3 regions of the Uliginosibacterium sp. TH139 genome follow, and region 3 is predicted to be linked to each of the others. Evidence: predicted binding sites of a transcription regulator. Region 3 holds the regulator's gene; each other region holds the start of a gene.
What was found. The regulator FNR, encoded in region 3, switches genes on or off when oxygen is low (the NO sensors DNR and NnrR bind a similar motif). The targets are predictions, from matches to a motif close to TTGANCTAGNTCAA.
Positions count from the first base shown of each region.

Region 1: C0V76_RS09705 (chaperone NapD) is a predicted target of FNR. The motif match lies at 2,162-2,175, and genes of this name have one in related genera.
Region 2: C0V76_RS07845 (OmpW family protein) is a predicted target of FNR. The motif match lies at 3,190-3,203, and genes of this name have one in related genera.

Region 1 is NZ_PKRR01000003.1:571,662-576,416, forward strand. It holds gene C0V76_RS09690 (hemerythrin domain-containing protein) at 18-467, shown strand; gene C0V76_RS09695 (DUF2249 domain-containing protein) at 467-700, shown strand; gene C0V76_RS09700 (hypothetical protein) at 827-2,122, shown strand; gene C0V76_RS09705 (chaperone NapD) at 2,314-2,619, shown strand; gene napA (nitrate reductase catalytic subunit NapA) at 2,616-4,755, shown strand, end outside.
Region 2 is NZ_PKRR01000003.1:160,832-165,586, forward strand. It holds gene C0V76_RS07840 (EAL domain-containing protein) at 1-2,321, opposite strand, end outside; gene C0V76_RS07845 (OmpW family protein) at 2,482-3,099, opposite strand; gene C0V76_RS07850 (low specificity L-threonine aldolase) at 3,260-4,288, opposite strand; gene C0V76_RS07855 (alkaline phosphatase) at 4,461-4,755, shown strand, end outside.
Region 3 is NZ_PKRR01000004.1:35,759-40,513, forward strand. It holds gene C0V76_RS10050 (universal stress protein) at 1-166, opposite strand, end outside; gene C0V76_RS10055 (alpha/beta hydrolase) at 386-2,113, shown strand; gene fnr (fumarate/nitrate reduction transcriptional regulator Fnr) at 2,152-2,850, opposite strand; gene hemN (oxygen-independent coproporphyrinogen III oxidase) at 2,978-4,363, shown strand; gene C0V76_RS10070 (sulfite exporter TauE/SafE family protein) at 4,363-4,755, shown strand, end outside.

The DNA.
Region 1 (4,755 bases), on a different contig from region 3:
AGAGAATGGATAAAACAATGGGCTCCCCTGATTTCGTGACCTATCTCACCACCGATCACCGCCATTGCGACGAGCAGCTCGGCGCGCTGCGCCGCAGCGCCATCGGCGGCGACTGGCAGGCCGCCAGCGCCGCTTTCGAAGCCCTGCGCCATGACATCCTGGCTCACTTCGCTGCCGAGGAGGAAGTACTTTTCCCGGCCTTCGAAGCCAGCTCCGGCATGACATGCGGGCCCACCGCCGTCATGCGCATGGAGCACGAGGAAGCGCGCGAACTGCTGCTTGATCTGGCCGAATCCATCGCCTCACAGGAGACGGACGGCGTGCGCGGCTACGGCGAAGCCCTGCTGATCCTGCTGCAGCAACACAACATGAAGGAGGAAAACATCCTCTACCCGATGGCGCAGCAAGGCCTTGGGACGCGCATCGGTGAGCTCAGCGCACAGATCGTGCTGCGCCGGGAGGCCTGATGGAAACACTGGATGTGCGCGGCCTGCCGCCACCCGAACCCTTCGAACGCATCATGGCCGCACTGGATGTGCTGCCGGCCGGCGAAGCGCTGGAAGTGCTCATCCACCGCGAGCCCTTCCCGCTTTACGACTGGCTGCGCGAGCGCGGCTGGGCATGGACGGCTAAGCGCGAGGATTTTTCGGGTTACGAGCAGTTCCGCCTGCACATCGCGGCGGCGGGACAAACCTCGTAGGTGCGACTTCAGTCGCACACCCCGCGTGGCAGGCCGGCTGAAGTCGCCCCTACGAAAACAAGTCTCTGACCCGGCCACAAGCACCCCGACCGAAACCTTCGCGGCCAGTTCCGCTTGTACACGCCCATGCAACTCGTCTCCACCGAAGCCTCGCCTGCGCCTGATCTTTCCTTCGCCCACTTTCTGGCCGGCCTGGCCGGCATGGGCGCGGCGGGAATCCTGCTGGCCTGGCAGCCTGAAGCGCTGCTCACGCGCTGGCATCCGGCCGCGCTGGCAGCCGTGCATCTGTTCGCCCTGGCCGGCCTGATGCCGGTGATGCTGGGAGCGCTCCTGCAGTTCGTACCGGTGGCCTGCGGCCTGGCCCTGCCGCGCTGGCCGCGGCTGGACTGGCTGATCCTGTTCGCGCTGCTGGCGGGGGCCTACGCGCTCGCCGGCGGCTTCCTCTTCGCCGACCCGGCCTGGCTGCTCACAGCCGGCCTGCTACTGGCCGCAAGCCTGCTGAGTTTTCTGGCCAAGCTGCTTCGCGCGCTGTGGCAGCAAAAGCTGCAAGCCACCCTGCCCGCCGCCCTGCGCCGCAATGCCCTGGCCTTCGCCGCCACCGTACTGCTGGGCCTCACACTGATTGGGGTGATGCGTTTCGGCTGGGCGCTGCCCTTCCTGCAACTCGTTGACTGGCATGCACAGTGGGGGCTGATCGGCTGGGTCGGCGGGTTGATCATCAGCGTGAGCAGCGTGGTGGTGCCGATGTTCCATGTCAGCGCGCCCTATCCCAGGCACTGGGAGCTGGCTACGCGTGGCCTGCCACTGCTGCTGCTCGCCGGTGGCCTCGCCAGCCTGGCCGGCTGGAGCACGCTGGCACAACTCTGTACGGCCTTGCTGGCCGTTCTGTGCCTGGCTTTCGGCCTGCTCACCGGGCTGCGCGTGGTGGAAGCGCGGCGCGGCGAGCGCGATGCCTTCCACTGGGGCTGGCTGGCGGTCGCTGCATTGACCAGCGGGCTGGCCTTGCTGGGCCTGCTCGCCAGCCTGGCGTCGGACCCACGCTGGGGCGTAGCCTTCGGCGTGTTGGCACTGACCGGACTGGGGGGTGGAACGATCAGCGTGATGCTCTATCGCATCGTGCCCTTCCTGATCTGGCTGCACTGGCAGCGCGCCAACAATGCCCGCGCGCGTCTGCCCCTGCTGCACCAGATCGTGCCTGAGCGCGCCCAGCGTGCGCAGTTGCTGGCCGATTTCGGCGCCAGCCTGGTGCTCACGACGGCCGCCTTCGTTCCCGTGCTGGTCCTGCCCGGTGCGGCCCTGCTCGCGGCGAGCAAGCTCGTCCAGCTGAGCTTGCTGGCTCGTGCGATGCACGCCTACCGCCAGCGCCTCGCCCTGCTTCACACCCTGCCACCTCGCGTTCGCCCGGCCACGGGTAATCCCTGAGTCTCGCAAAGTCTTGCAGAGCAAGGGCTCTGGCCATTCTTGACACGAATCAAGGAGGCCACCCCGGCCAAGCGACTCCAATCCCCCTGATGGCACCAGTGCGGGGCATTTCCCTTTTGGGTGGAATGACGCACCACAGCAGTGCATTTTTACCAGACTGCTTTGATAGCCCACCGGGATTGGAGAACCACATGAAGATCGTAAGTCTGCTGGTCAGGGTCAGGCCGGAACAGGCCGCCGAAGTCGCCGCCCGCCTCGTCGGCATTGCCGGCGCAAGCCTGCACGGCACGACACCGGATGGGGGCCGCCTGGTGGTAATGCTGGAAGACGGCGAAGGCTATGCCGTCACCGATTCGATTCTCGCCGTGTCCGTCGCCAGCGGCGTGCTGGGCACCACGCTGGCCTACGAATACACCGACGAAGAAGTCACCCCAGACGAACTGGCCACCGCCATGGCCAGTTCCAAGAAAAGACACGTACAGGAGATGCAGGCATGACCACAAGACAATCGCAGGACCGGTCCAAGATTGACTTGACCCCCGCGGGGGGTGACCCGGCGGCTAGCCGGGTCGGGGGCGGTGCAACGCTCAGTCGTCGCGATTTCATCAAGACCCAGGCGCTGGCCGCAGCCACCGCAACCGCCGTGGGCAGCCCGCTGGTGCATGCCGCCACGGCCGCAGCCACCCCCAGCGAAGTGCGCTGGGACAAGGCCGCCTGCCGCTTCTGCGGTACCGGCTGCTCGGTGCTGGTGGGCGTGCAGAACGGCAAGATCGTAGCGACCCAGGGCGACCCGGACGCGCCGGTCAACCGGGGGCTCAACTGCATCAAGGGCTACTTCCTGTCCAAGATCATGTACGGCGCCGATCGCCTGACCCAGCCGCTGCTGCGCATGAAGAACGGCCAGTACGCCAAGGACGGCGAATTCGCGCCGATCAGCTGGGACAAGGCTTTCGACATCATGGCCGAGAAGTGGAAGGCGGCAATCAAGGAGAGCGGGCCGAACTCCATCGCCATGTTCGGCTCGGGCCAGTGGACGATCTGGGAAGGCTATGCCGCCAGCAAGCTCTACAAGGCCGGTTTCCGCACCAACAACCTGGACCCGAATGCGCGCCACTGTATGGCCAGCGCCGTCACCGGCTTCATGCGCACCTTCGGCATTGATGAGCCAATGGGCTGCTACGACGATATCGAGCAGACCGATGCCTTCGTGCTGTGGGGCTCCAACATGGCCGAGATGCACCCGATCCTGTGGAGCCGCATCACGGATCGCCGGCTATCCCACGATCAATGCCAGGTGCACGTGCTATCCACCTTTGAGCATCGCTCCTTCGACCTGGCCGACAACGGCATGGTCTTCGTGCCCAACACCGACCTGGCGATCCTGAACTACATCTGCAACTACATCATCCAGAACAAGAAGGTGAATCTGGATTTCGTGAAGAAGCATGTGAACTTCAAGAAAGGCGAGACCGACATCGGTTTCGGCCTGCGCCCCGGCCACGATCTGGAAAAGAACGCCACCAACAACGGCTACCCGGGGGCAGACGGCAAACCCAAGGGCGACGTGGGCAAAGCCGAAGCGATCAGCTTCGAAGAGTTCGCCAAGTTCGTCTCCGAATACACCGTGGAGAAGGTCAGCAAACTCTCCGGCGTGCCGGCCGCCAAGCTGCAGAAAATGGCCGAGCTGTATGCCGACCCGAAGAAGAAGGTGATCTCCTTCTGGACCATGGGTTTCAACCAGCACACCCGCGGCACCTGGGTGAACAACATGATCTACAACGTCCACCTGCTGGTGGGCAAGATCAGCGAGCCCGGTAACAGCCCCTTCTCGCTCACCGGCCAACCCAGCGCCTGTGGCACCGCACGCGAAGTCGGCACCTTTGCCCACCGCCTGCCGGCGGACATGGTCGTCACCAATCCGGAGCACCGCAAGCACGCCGAAGAGATCTGGCAGCTGCCCGACGGCACCATTTCCGACAAGGTCGGCCTGCACGCCGTGGCCCAGAGCCGCGCCCTGAAGGATGGCAAGGTCAAGTGCTACTGGACCAGCACCACCAACAACATGCAGGCCGGGCCGAACATCAATGGCGAGGTCTACCCGGGCTGGCGCAATCCGGCCGCCTTCGTGGTGGTCTCGGATGTATATCCCACGGTGTCCGCACTGGCCGCCGACCTGATTCTGCCCAGCGCGATGTGGACCGAGAAGGAAGGTGCGTTCGGCAACGCCGAGCGGCGCACCCAGTTCTGGCGCCAGCAGGTCAAGGCGCCGGGCGACGCGCGCTCGGATCTGTGGCAGTACATCGAGTTTTCCAAGCGCTTCAAGGTCGAGGAAGTGTGGCCGGCCGAGCTGATCGCCAAGAAGCCGGAACTGAAGGGCAAGACCCTGTATGACGTGCTGTACGCCAACAAGGTGGTGAACAAATTCCCGCTCAGCGAAGTCGAGAAGGTGAATGCCCACGCCATTACCGGCTACATGAACGACGAGTCGAAAATCTTCGGCTTCTATCTGCAGAAAGGCCTGTTCGAGGAGTACGCGAAGTTCGGCCGCGGCCATGGTCATGATCTCGCCGATTTCGACATGTATCACAAGGCGCGTGGCCTACGCTGGCCGGTGGTGGATGGCAAGGAAACCC
Region 2 (4,755 bases), on a different contig from region 3:
AGACGAGCAAAGAAATCCGTTTTGCGCAGGCGTGCCCCAATCCGCTCGGCCAGCAGCTGCAGGAGTTGATCGCCTACAAGGTGGCCGAAACTGTCGTTGATATCCTTGAATCGATCGAGATCGAACATCAGCAGCGCCAACAGGCTGCCATCGCGCTGCGCCACGGCCAGCCCATGCTCCAGGCGTGTGAACAGCAGCAGGCGGTTGGGCAGTTGGGTCAGCGCATCATGGTGGGCGAGATGATCCAGGCGCTCCTCTGAAGCCTTGAGGCTGGAAATGTCCGAGAAAACCTGCACATAGTTGCAGACTTCCCCTTGCTCATCGCGTACCACGCTGATGCTGAGCCACACCGGCGCTACGCGGCCGTCCTTGATCTGGCCCCAGTACTCTCCCTGCCAGTGGCCGTGCTGCGCAACGGACTCCCAGATCCCCTTGAAGAACGCTTCATCGTGACGGTTTGAGCGCATCAGGGTGCCGGGTTTGCCCAGCACCTCGGCCTCGCTATAGCCCGTAATCTCTGTGAAGGCGGCATTGGTCATCACGATGCGCAGCTCGGCGTCGGTGATCACCACCCCTTCCCGCGCATTCTGGAACACGGCAGCCGCGCGGCGCAGGGCCAGTTCCGTCTCCTTGCGCACCGAAATATCGGTATGGGTGCCGGCCATGATCAGGGGCCGCCCCTCGGCATCGCGCTCGACGATGCGGCCGCGGGTCAGAATCCATTTCCACTGCCCACTGGCCGTGCGGATCCGGAACTCCACTTCATGCAATGGCGTGCGTCCGGCCAGATGCGCCTCGATCGAAGTGTGCGCCCGCGCCAGATCCTGCGGATGCAGATAATCGACCCAACGGGCCGGTGAAATATCCCACTTGCCGAACTGATAGCCCAGCATCGAAGCGAAACGCGGACTGATATCAAACTGGTTGGTTTGCACATTCCACACCCAGAAACCTTGCTCCGAGCCTTCGATGACCCGGGCATAGCGGACCTCACTCTCGCGCAGGGCATCTTCGGTCCGTCGCTGGGTACTGATGTCCTGCATCGCACCGCGAACGGCCACGATATGCCCTTCAACCAGCACTGGCTCGGCCACCAGGCGCACCCACTTCTCTACACCGCCGGGCGTCTGCAGTGCCAGCACCATGTCGCAGGCGCTGCCCTCCCCAAACAGGCGCGCCATGGCCGACTCGAACAACAGACGCCAGCGCTCACTGAACAGATGCGGACCAAACAGCAAAGGGGGCTGTGCAGCGGCATCGAGGCCGCAAATCCGCGCTACCTCCTCGCTAAGCGGCCCCTGCAGGCTCGCTGCATCCACCTCCCAGGCGCCCAGCTCAGCCATCGCGCTCATGTCCTTGAGCAAATCGTGCTGATGCTTCAGGGCCGCCTCCATGCGCCGCCGCTCACGCTCGTCGCTGAAGGCAAAAATCCGTCCGGCAGCCCGTCCATCGTCATGATGAATCGCCGTCTCGCGCAGGGACACCGGGATCTCCGCCTCATCGCGGCGGATCAGGGTCAGATCCCCCGAGAGCGCGGCAGCATGCACGGCGTCCAACCCCGAGCGACGCAACACGGCACCGATCTCCTGCCCGAGCGCTTCGCCCATTGGCCAACCGGTGATCCGCTCGGCCTCCGGGTTGAGATAGCTGATCTGGCCTCGCTCATCGACTGCAATGATCGCATCGCCCACGCTGCGCAGGATCGCAGCCTGGGTGCTCCGGCTGGCTTCGAGACGGAACCAGGCGCGATGCAGGGTTTCGCATAACACGCTGATCAGCAGGCCATTAGCGAGTAGAAAAACCCAGCGCAGCTTTTCACTCGGGATGGACAGCAACTGGGCCGCAGCTTCCGGCGGCATCAACAAAAGGGAAGCACTCGCCCCCAGGACCGTGGCCCACAAACCCGGCCACAGGCCACCAATGGCCGCGCTGACAATGATCGGCAAGATCAGGATCTGCAAAACCGGTGTCTCCGGGCCATGCGCCAGGCTGAAGTGCATGAAGGCAAAGCTCAGGCTGGAGACAAGGGCAAATCCATATTGCAGCCAGCGGGGCCACCCCAGCAGTGGGCGCAAGCCATTCATCGGCGTTGCCACCGCGCGCAGCGCATCAGCGGCCGGCACGGCACGTAAGGCGAAAAACAGCATGGCCGTGGTAATGAACACGAAAGCCACGCCCTTGGCTGTCGACAGCCAGACGATGCGCGACGAATCGGTGAGCTCGGCCAGCAACTGGTCGGACAGGAAGATCCAGGCCAGCGCAAAAACGGCATAACCCAAGCTCGCCAGGGCAATGAAGCGTTGTCGCGGAGTGAATATCATCGAGTGGTCCGTTCCCAAAGCCCCCGGCACGATCATCCGTGGTCACCCTCAAGTCTGCGTCAATCCTCACTGCAACAGCAACGCACACACCCTCAAGCCCATCCGCCGGCATGCAAAAAGGCGCCCGCAGGCGCCTTTCTAGTCTCAGACAAAAGAGCATTCAGAAGCGGTAACCCACCCCGAGGCCCCAGGTGATCGGGTTCAGACCCACATTGCCGACCTTGGTGCCGCCCACTTTCACGTCGGTATCCATCTGGAGGTATTTCACATCCAGGTTCAATGACCAGTTCCGGCTCAGGGCAAAGTCCAGCCCCGCTTGAGCCGCCAGCCCGATACTGGAACTTTCGACTTCGGCCGCCCTGCCAAGGATATTGCTGCGATCCGAGAACAGGGTGTAGTTCAGGCCCAGCCCAAGATAAGGCTTGAAAGCCCCCAGATCCGTGAAGTGGTACTGCAGCAGCAGCGAAGGCGGCAAGGCCTTGATCGTGCCCTGCTTGCTGCCCCCCACCTTGATGTCGACTTCCTGCGGATAAGTCAGCACCAGTTCGGTGGCGATATTTTTGGTGAAGAAGTAGCTGATATCGAACTCAGGAATCCAGCGGCTCTTCGCCTCAATGGCGGTCGAGCCCCCCAGCGGCAAACCGTCGGACTGCTTGTTATCGAAATCAACATAGACCGCGCGCACCCGCAGCAACCACGGGCTCTCCTCGGCATGTGCGGCAGGCATGGCCGTCGCCGCCAGCAGGGCAAGCACGGCCGCCAGCATTTTCTTGTTCATGAGTCTCTCCTCTGTAGGTTGGGCAAACATTTCCGTCGCTGAAGAAGGGCGCTCCTGCACGCCCCTCTCCGCGCCCCTCAAATTGCGGAGTTGATCTTAATCAAAAAGACCTTTTCGCGAGAATGGGAATTGCCCCTACACGCTTTCCCGCAGGGAAAGCTCAAGCCTCACACAGGGAACGTGCATCCTCCAGCAGCGCATCCACAGTTTCCGCCTCGATATCCCAGGCGCACATGAAGCGTGCCGCACTACCGATGAAATCGTAGAAGCGCCAGCCACGCCGACGCAGGCCCGCCGCGACCTCGGCCGGCAAGTCCACGAACACACCATTGGCCTCAGTTGGCGCGATCAGGCGCAACCCCGGCAAGTCTGCCAGCCCACGCGAGAGACGCTCGGCCATCGCATTGGCATGCGCGGCACGGCGCAGCCAGGCACCGTCCTCCAGCATGCCCAGCCAGGGCGCAGCCAGAAAACGCATCTTGGACGCCAGCTGGCCGGCCTGTTTGCAGCGATAGGCAAAATCTTCGGACAGGCGCCGGTCGAAGAACACCACCGCCTCACCCACCGGCAAACCCATTTTGGTGCCGCCGAAGCACAGCACATCCACGCCGGCACGCCAGGTGATGTCCGCCGGCTTCACCGCCAGCGAGGCCACCGCATTGGCAAAGCGCGCGCCATCCATGTGCACGCGCAGGCCATACTGGCGCGCCCGCTCGCTGATCGCCGCGATCTGCTCGGGGCGATACAAGGTGCCCAGCTCGGTCGCCTGGGTGAGCGTCACCACACGCGGCTTCGGGTAGTGGATATCGCTGCGGCGCTCGACCAGACGCGTCACCTCGTCCGGGCTGATCCGCCCAAACTCGCCCGCGGCCGCCAGCAGCTTGGCGCCGTTGGAGAAAAACTCCGGCGCCCCGCACTCATCCGTCATCACATGTGCCGCCTCATGGCAGATCACACTGTGGTAGGACTGGCACAGCGAGGCCAGCGCAAGCGAATTGGCCGCCGTGCCGTTGAAGACAAAGTACACGTCGCAATCGGTTTCGAAGATCGCACGCATGCGATCCGATACGCGCCGGGTCCACTCATCATCGCCATAGGCCATGGCGTGGTCTGAGTTTGCTTCGGCAAAGGCGGCAAAGGCCTCCGGGCAGATCCCGGCATAGTTGTCGCTGGCAAAGTGCTGGGCCATGAAAATCTCCGCTGCAGGCTGATCACAAGCCAAACATTATCCACCGGCGAGCGGCCTGCCTCGAGAGATGACGAAGCGGTTACCGCTAAATGACGGGCGTCTGTCAAAAATGTTTAACCTGTAACACATACCCTGCCGGATGTCGCTCTCGCTCTTCACAAGGAACACATCCATGCGTTTTGCCCGCCTTCCCGTCGCGGCCGCCCTGCTCGCCGCCGTTTGCCTGCCTGCCGCCGCGCAGACCCTCTACCCGATCAATCGCGCCGAAATTCTCGCCGGTTCGCGCTTCGACCTGAAGGTCGAGTTCCCCGGCACGGTCGATGCCGCCAGCGTAAAACTGACCCTCAACGGGCAGGACTATCACAAGCTGCTCGGCAAGTCTGCCAGCCTGATCCCGGACGAAACCGGCAAGGGCGCCTCCAGCCTGATCCTGCGTGACGTAACGCTCACCAGACCGGGCCAGTACA
Region 3 (4,755 bases):
CTGGAACCAGCATGGCCCCTTCTCCCGCAAGTGGCAGCGGAAACTCTGGCTGGATGTAAAGAAACGTGACTCGCGCATTTAGGCTTTTTGCCAGTGTCACGGCACTTTGAACGGCTCGGTTGGATAGCTCGGAGCCGTCGCTTGGAACGAGCAAGTGCTTGTACATACGAACCTCCTGTCATGAAAATCGGAGCTGCGGTTCCGTGATGGATGGCAGCTTCTACTAAATCTTCCGGCCTGTCCGGGTATCTCTGGCTGTAGGGCAGAGATACCTCGGCTATGTTCAGGGTGGTGGGTTGCCAAGTGCACGTGTGGCGGGCTTTCACCATGATTCGATCAGCCGCAGCCTTGATTCATTTTAGGCTCTTCACGCAGGAGGCAAGCCATGAATTCAGCGTGCCGGAATCTGAATGGGCCCGGCCCATCCTATAGCGATTGGCGGGACAAGATCACTGCGACGATCGATCCGTTAGGGGTGGTTGTACCGCTCATGCACGCCCAGCTTGCATGGGTGTTGCATCCGGAAGAGTTGCTTGAACAGATGCTGTGTTTTTCCAATGATCTGCTGACCGTCGGCAATCATGCGTATCGCCGGGCAATTGGGTTCCCGAGTGAAGATCCGGTGATGCCACAACCGGACGACATCCGCTTCGCTGATCCCGTATGGACCGAGCATGCCAGCTGGGATATTGCCAAGGAATGGTACTTGCTGGTTACCCGGCGTATCCAGGATATGCTTTATGAGACTCCCGGGCTGTCCGACAACGAACGTCGCAGAGCAGCGTTCTGGTGGCGGAAATATCTCAATGCGGTGGCTCCGACTAATTTTTTCTGGAGCAACCCAGTAGCTCAGCGCCTGGCCGCAGAAAGCAATGGCGAGAGTTTGCGTCGGGGGATGGAGAATTTTCTGGCGGATCTGGCTGCTGGTGATATCCGCATGACGAATCCGGACGACTTCAAGGTGGGCGAGAATCTTGCGACTACGGCGGGGGTAGTCGTTGCGCGTAACCGCATGCTGGAAGTCATCCGCTATGTTCCAACCCAGCCACAAGTGCATGCGCGGCCGATGGTTATCGTTACGCCCTGGATCAACAAATTCTATGTACTGGATCTGATTCCGAAGAAAAGCATGGTGCGCTATTTGCTTGATCAGGGCATCGATGTTTACATCACCAGCTGGAAGAATCCGGATTTGTCGATGCATGATGTAGGTTTCGACCACTACATCACCGAAGGCATTGATTTCATTGTCGATACCGCGCGCGAGTTGTCGAACGCCGACAAGGTGAATGCTTCTGGTTACTGCATTGGCGGCACGGCCTTGTCGATCTACATGGCTTGGGCCACGCGCCAGTATCCTGCCGAAAAACATCCGGTCGTCAGCTGGACACTTTTCACCACGCTGACCGATTTCTCTGCCCCAGGGGATATCGAAGTCTTCATCGACGAAGGGAGTGTGCGCTTCCTTACTGATGCGATGCGTCGCAAGGGAGTACTGGAAGGCAAGGAAATGGCTTCAGCTTTCCGCTTGCTGCGCTCCAATAGCCTGATCTGGCATTACTACGTGCACGGTTATTTGTATGGAGAGAAGCCACCTGCTTTTGATGTGCTGTATTGGAACATGGATACCACGCGTATGCCGGCCACCATGCATGCCTGGTATCTCAATGAGCTATATCTGCATAATCGTTTGATCGAGCGTGATGCCTTGACGGTGGGTGGGCAGCTTATCGATCTGGAGCGCATCGAACAGCCCCTGTATTCCGTGGGGGCTGAGGATGATCACATCGCCCCCTGGAAACAGACTTTTCGGATCATGAATTTTGTGCGCGGGCCAAAGCGCTATGTGCTTTCCAGTTCCGGGCACATTCTTGGGATCGTCAATCCAGTGATTACGCCGCCGAAGCGCCGCTTCCGGGCTGATCATGTCCACCGTACCGATTCACCGGAAAAGTGGTTGGCCCGCGCAGAGTGGCAGTCTGGGTCATGGTGGGAGGATTGGGCGGCTTGGCTGGCGCCACACTCCGGAGTCTTGCGTCCGGCTCCGCAGGCCGTGAGTCTTGCACCCAAAAGCCTTGGGGCTGCTCCTGGCCGGTACGTGCTGGAAACCTGAGACGCCAGCGCCTTTGGCAGGCACTGAGAACTCAGCGGTCAGCTCGGAGCGTGGTTCAGGAGTGCCTTGAGGCCATCCGCATTGAGGATGCGGATATGTTTCTGTTGAACACCGATCAGGCCTTCGTCGTGGAACTTTGAGAAGGCACGGCTCACGGTTTCCAGCTTGAGGCCAAGATAGGAGCCGATTTCTTCGCGAGTCATGCGCAGGTGGAATTCCGAGGCGGAATAGCCACGCACACGCATGCGCTGAGAAAGGTTCAGCAGAAAAGCGGCAATACGTTCTTCAGCGCGCATCGACCCCAGCAGGATCATCAGGCTTTGGTCACGTACGATCTCGCGGCTCATGAACTTGTGGAACTGCTGCTGCAACGATTTGATGTCGCGCGTCAGGTCTTCCAGCTGATCGTAGGGCATCACGCAGACTTCACTGTCTTCCAGTGCAGTTGCATTGCAGACGTGATGGTCATTGCTGATCCCATCCATGCCCAAGATCTCGCCGGCCATCTGAAAACCGGTTACTTGTTCGAGACCTTCCTCGGTGAGGATGTCGGTCTTGAAAAATCCGGTACGGATGGCGTACATCGCCTCAAAGGCATCACCGGCACGGTAGAGCTGCTGGCCGCGCTTGAGCTTGCGCTTCACGACCAGTTCGTCGAGCTTGTGCAGATCCGCGTCATCCAGACCGACGGCAAGGCACAACTCGCGCAGGTTGCATTGACTGCAGGCGATGCGCATAGCAGGGGGCAGGGGCTTGGTTACTTTTTGATCCACCCTTGAAGTGTACCCTGCGAATTGATCAGCATCAACGTTTTTGGGGTATAAGTCTGCGATCTTGGCTGATTAACTCAAAAGAAATCGAATCGTGCTCCAGACGATCCAGTTCGACCCCGACATGATCCGCCGGTTTGACGTGCCGGGCCCGCGCTATACCTCATACCCTACGGCAGACCGCTTTCTGGCCGAATTTACGCCGGAAAGCCAGGTTGGGCACCTTGCGCGCCTCTCAACGCCGCAGGGTACTCGCCCGTTGTCGCTGTATTTCCACATCCCCTTCTGTAACACCATCTGCTACTACTGTGCCTGTAACAAGGTGATCACCAAGGATCACTCACGTTCGGCGAAGTACATTGACTATCTTGAACGCGAGATGGCCATGCAGGCAGCCTTGCTGCCGGCTCCTCGGCCGGTGGCCCAGATGCACTGGGGCGGTGGTACTCCTACGTTCCTGCAGCCGGAGGAGATCCTTCGTCTGATGAGCGCGATCCGGCAGCATTTCACGCTGCAGGCAGAAGGGGAGTTCTCCATTGAGGTTGATCCGCGCAAGGTGAGCGCCGAGACCGTGGCCTTGCTCGCGCGTGAAGGCTTTAACCGCATGAGTGTGGGGGTTCAGGACTTCGATCCGAAGGTGCAAGCGGCCGTAAATCGTCGCCAGAGCGTCGAGGAAACCCGGTTGGTGATCGATGCTGCGCGTGCGGAGGGTTTTCGTTCGATCAGTGTGGATCTGATTTATGGTTTGCCACACCAGAGTGTGGAGGGCTTCGGCCGTACCCTGGATACGGTTCTGGCGATGCAGCCGGATCGGCTGGCGCTCTATAACTATGCCCATCTGCCGAGTCGCTTCATGCCGCAGCGAAGGATCAACGAGACGGACCTGCCTGCACCGGACGCCAAGCTGCAGATCCTTGCCCTTGCCATCGAGCGCCTTGGGGCTGCAGGGTATGTATTCATCGGTATGGACCACTTTGCACGGCCAGATGACGAGCTGGCGGTGGCTCAGCGTGAGGGGCGCCTGCAGCGCAACTTTCAGGGGTACTCGACGCATGCCGAATGCGATCTGCTGGCCTTCGGGGTGTCCGCTATTGGCAAGGCGGGCGGGGCTTTCTGCCAGAACCAGCGCGAGCTTGATCCCTACTACGCAGCCCTTGATCGCGGCGAATTGCCCGTGATGCGTGGCTGGGCTTTGAGTGCGGATGACGAGCTGCGCAATGCGGTCATCCAGACCTTGATGTGCGACTTTTCGCTGTCCTTTGAGCTTATGTCCAGCCGGTTCGGGGTTTGCTTTGAGGAGTATTTCGCGGCAGAGCTGAACGACTTGCGTGAACTTGGTGCTGCTGGTTTGCTTAGTATTGATGCGCATGGCGTACAGGTCAGCGCGGCTGGGCGCATGCTGGTACGAATCATCGCCATGGTTTTTGACGCCTACTTGCGTAGCGACCGTGAGAAGCGGCGCTATTCCCGCGTGATCTGATGGTAGGAAGCGCCCTGGCTGACTGGGGCGTATCCCTCGAAGGGCTTGGTGTGTCTGATTTTTCCGCCAGCGGTTTTCTCTCCGTTTTTCTGATTGGCCTGCTGGGTGGAGCTCACTGCATCGGCATGTGTGGTGGCATCGTCAGCGCGCTTTCATCGCCGGTTCCGGGTGCTGCTCCGGTGTGGTCGCGTCAGCTAGCCTATAACTTCGGCCGCATTGCAAGCTATACCCTGATCGGCGGGCTGGTCGGCGCGATCGGTTCGGCGAGCATGCTCTTCAATCGCTTCCTGCCGCTGCAGCTGATGCTCTTCGTTCTGGCCAATCTGATGCTGATCGGCATGGGGCTTTACCTGATGGGCTTCACCCGCGTACTGGCTGGCGTGGAGCGTGGC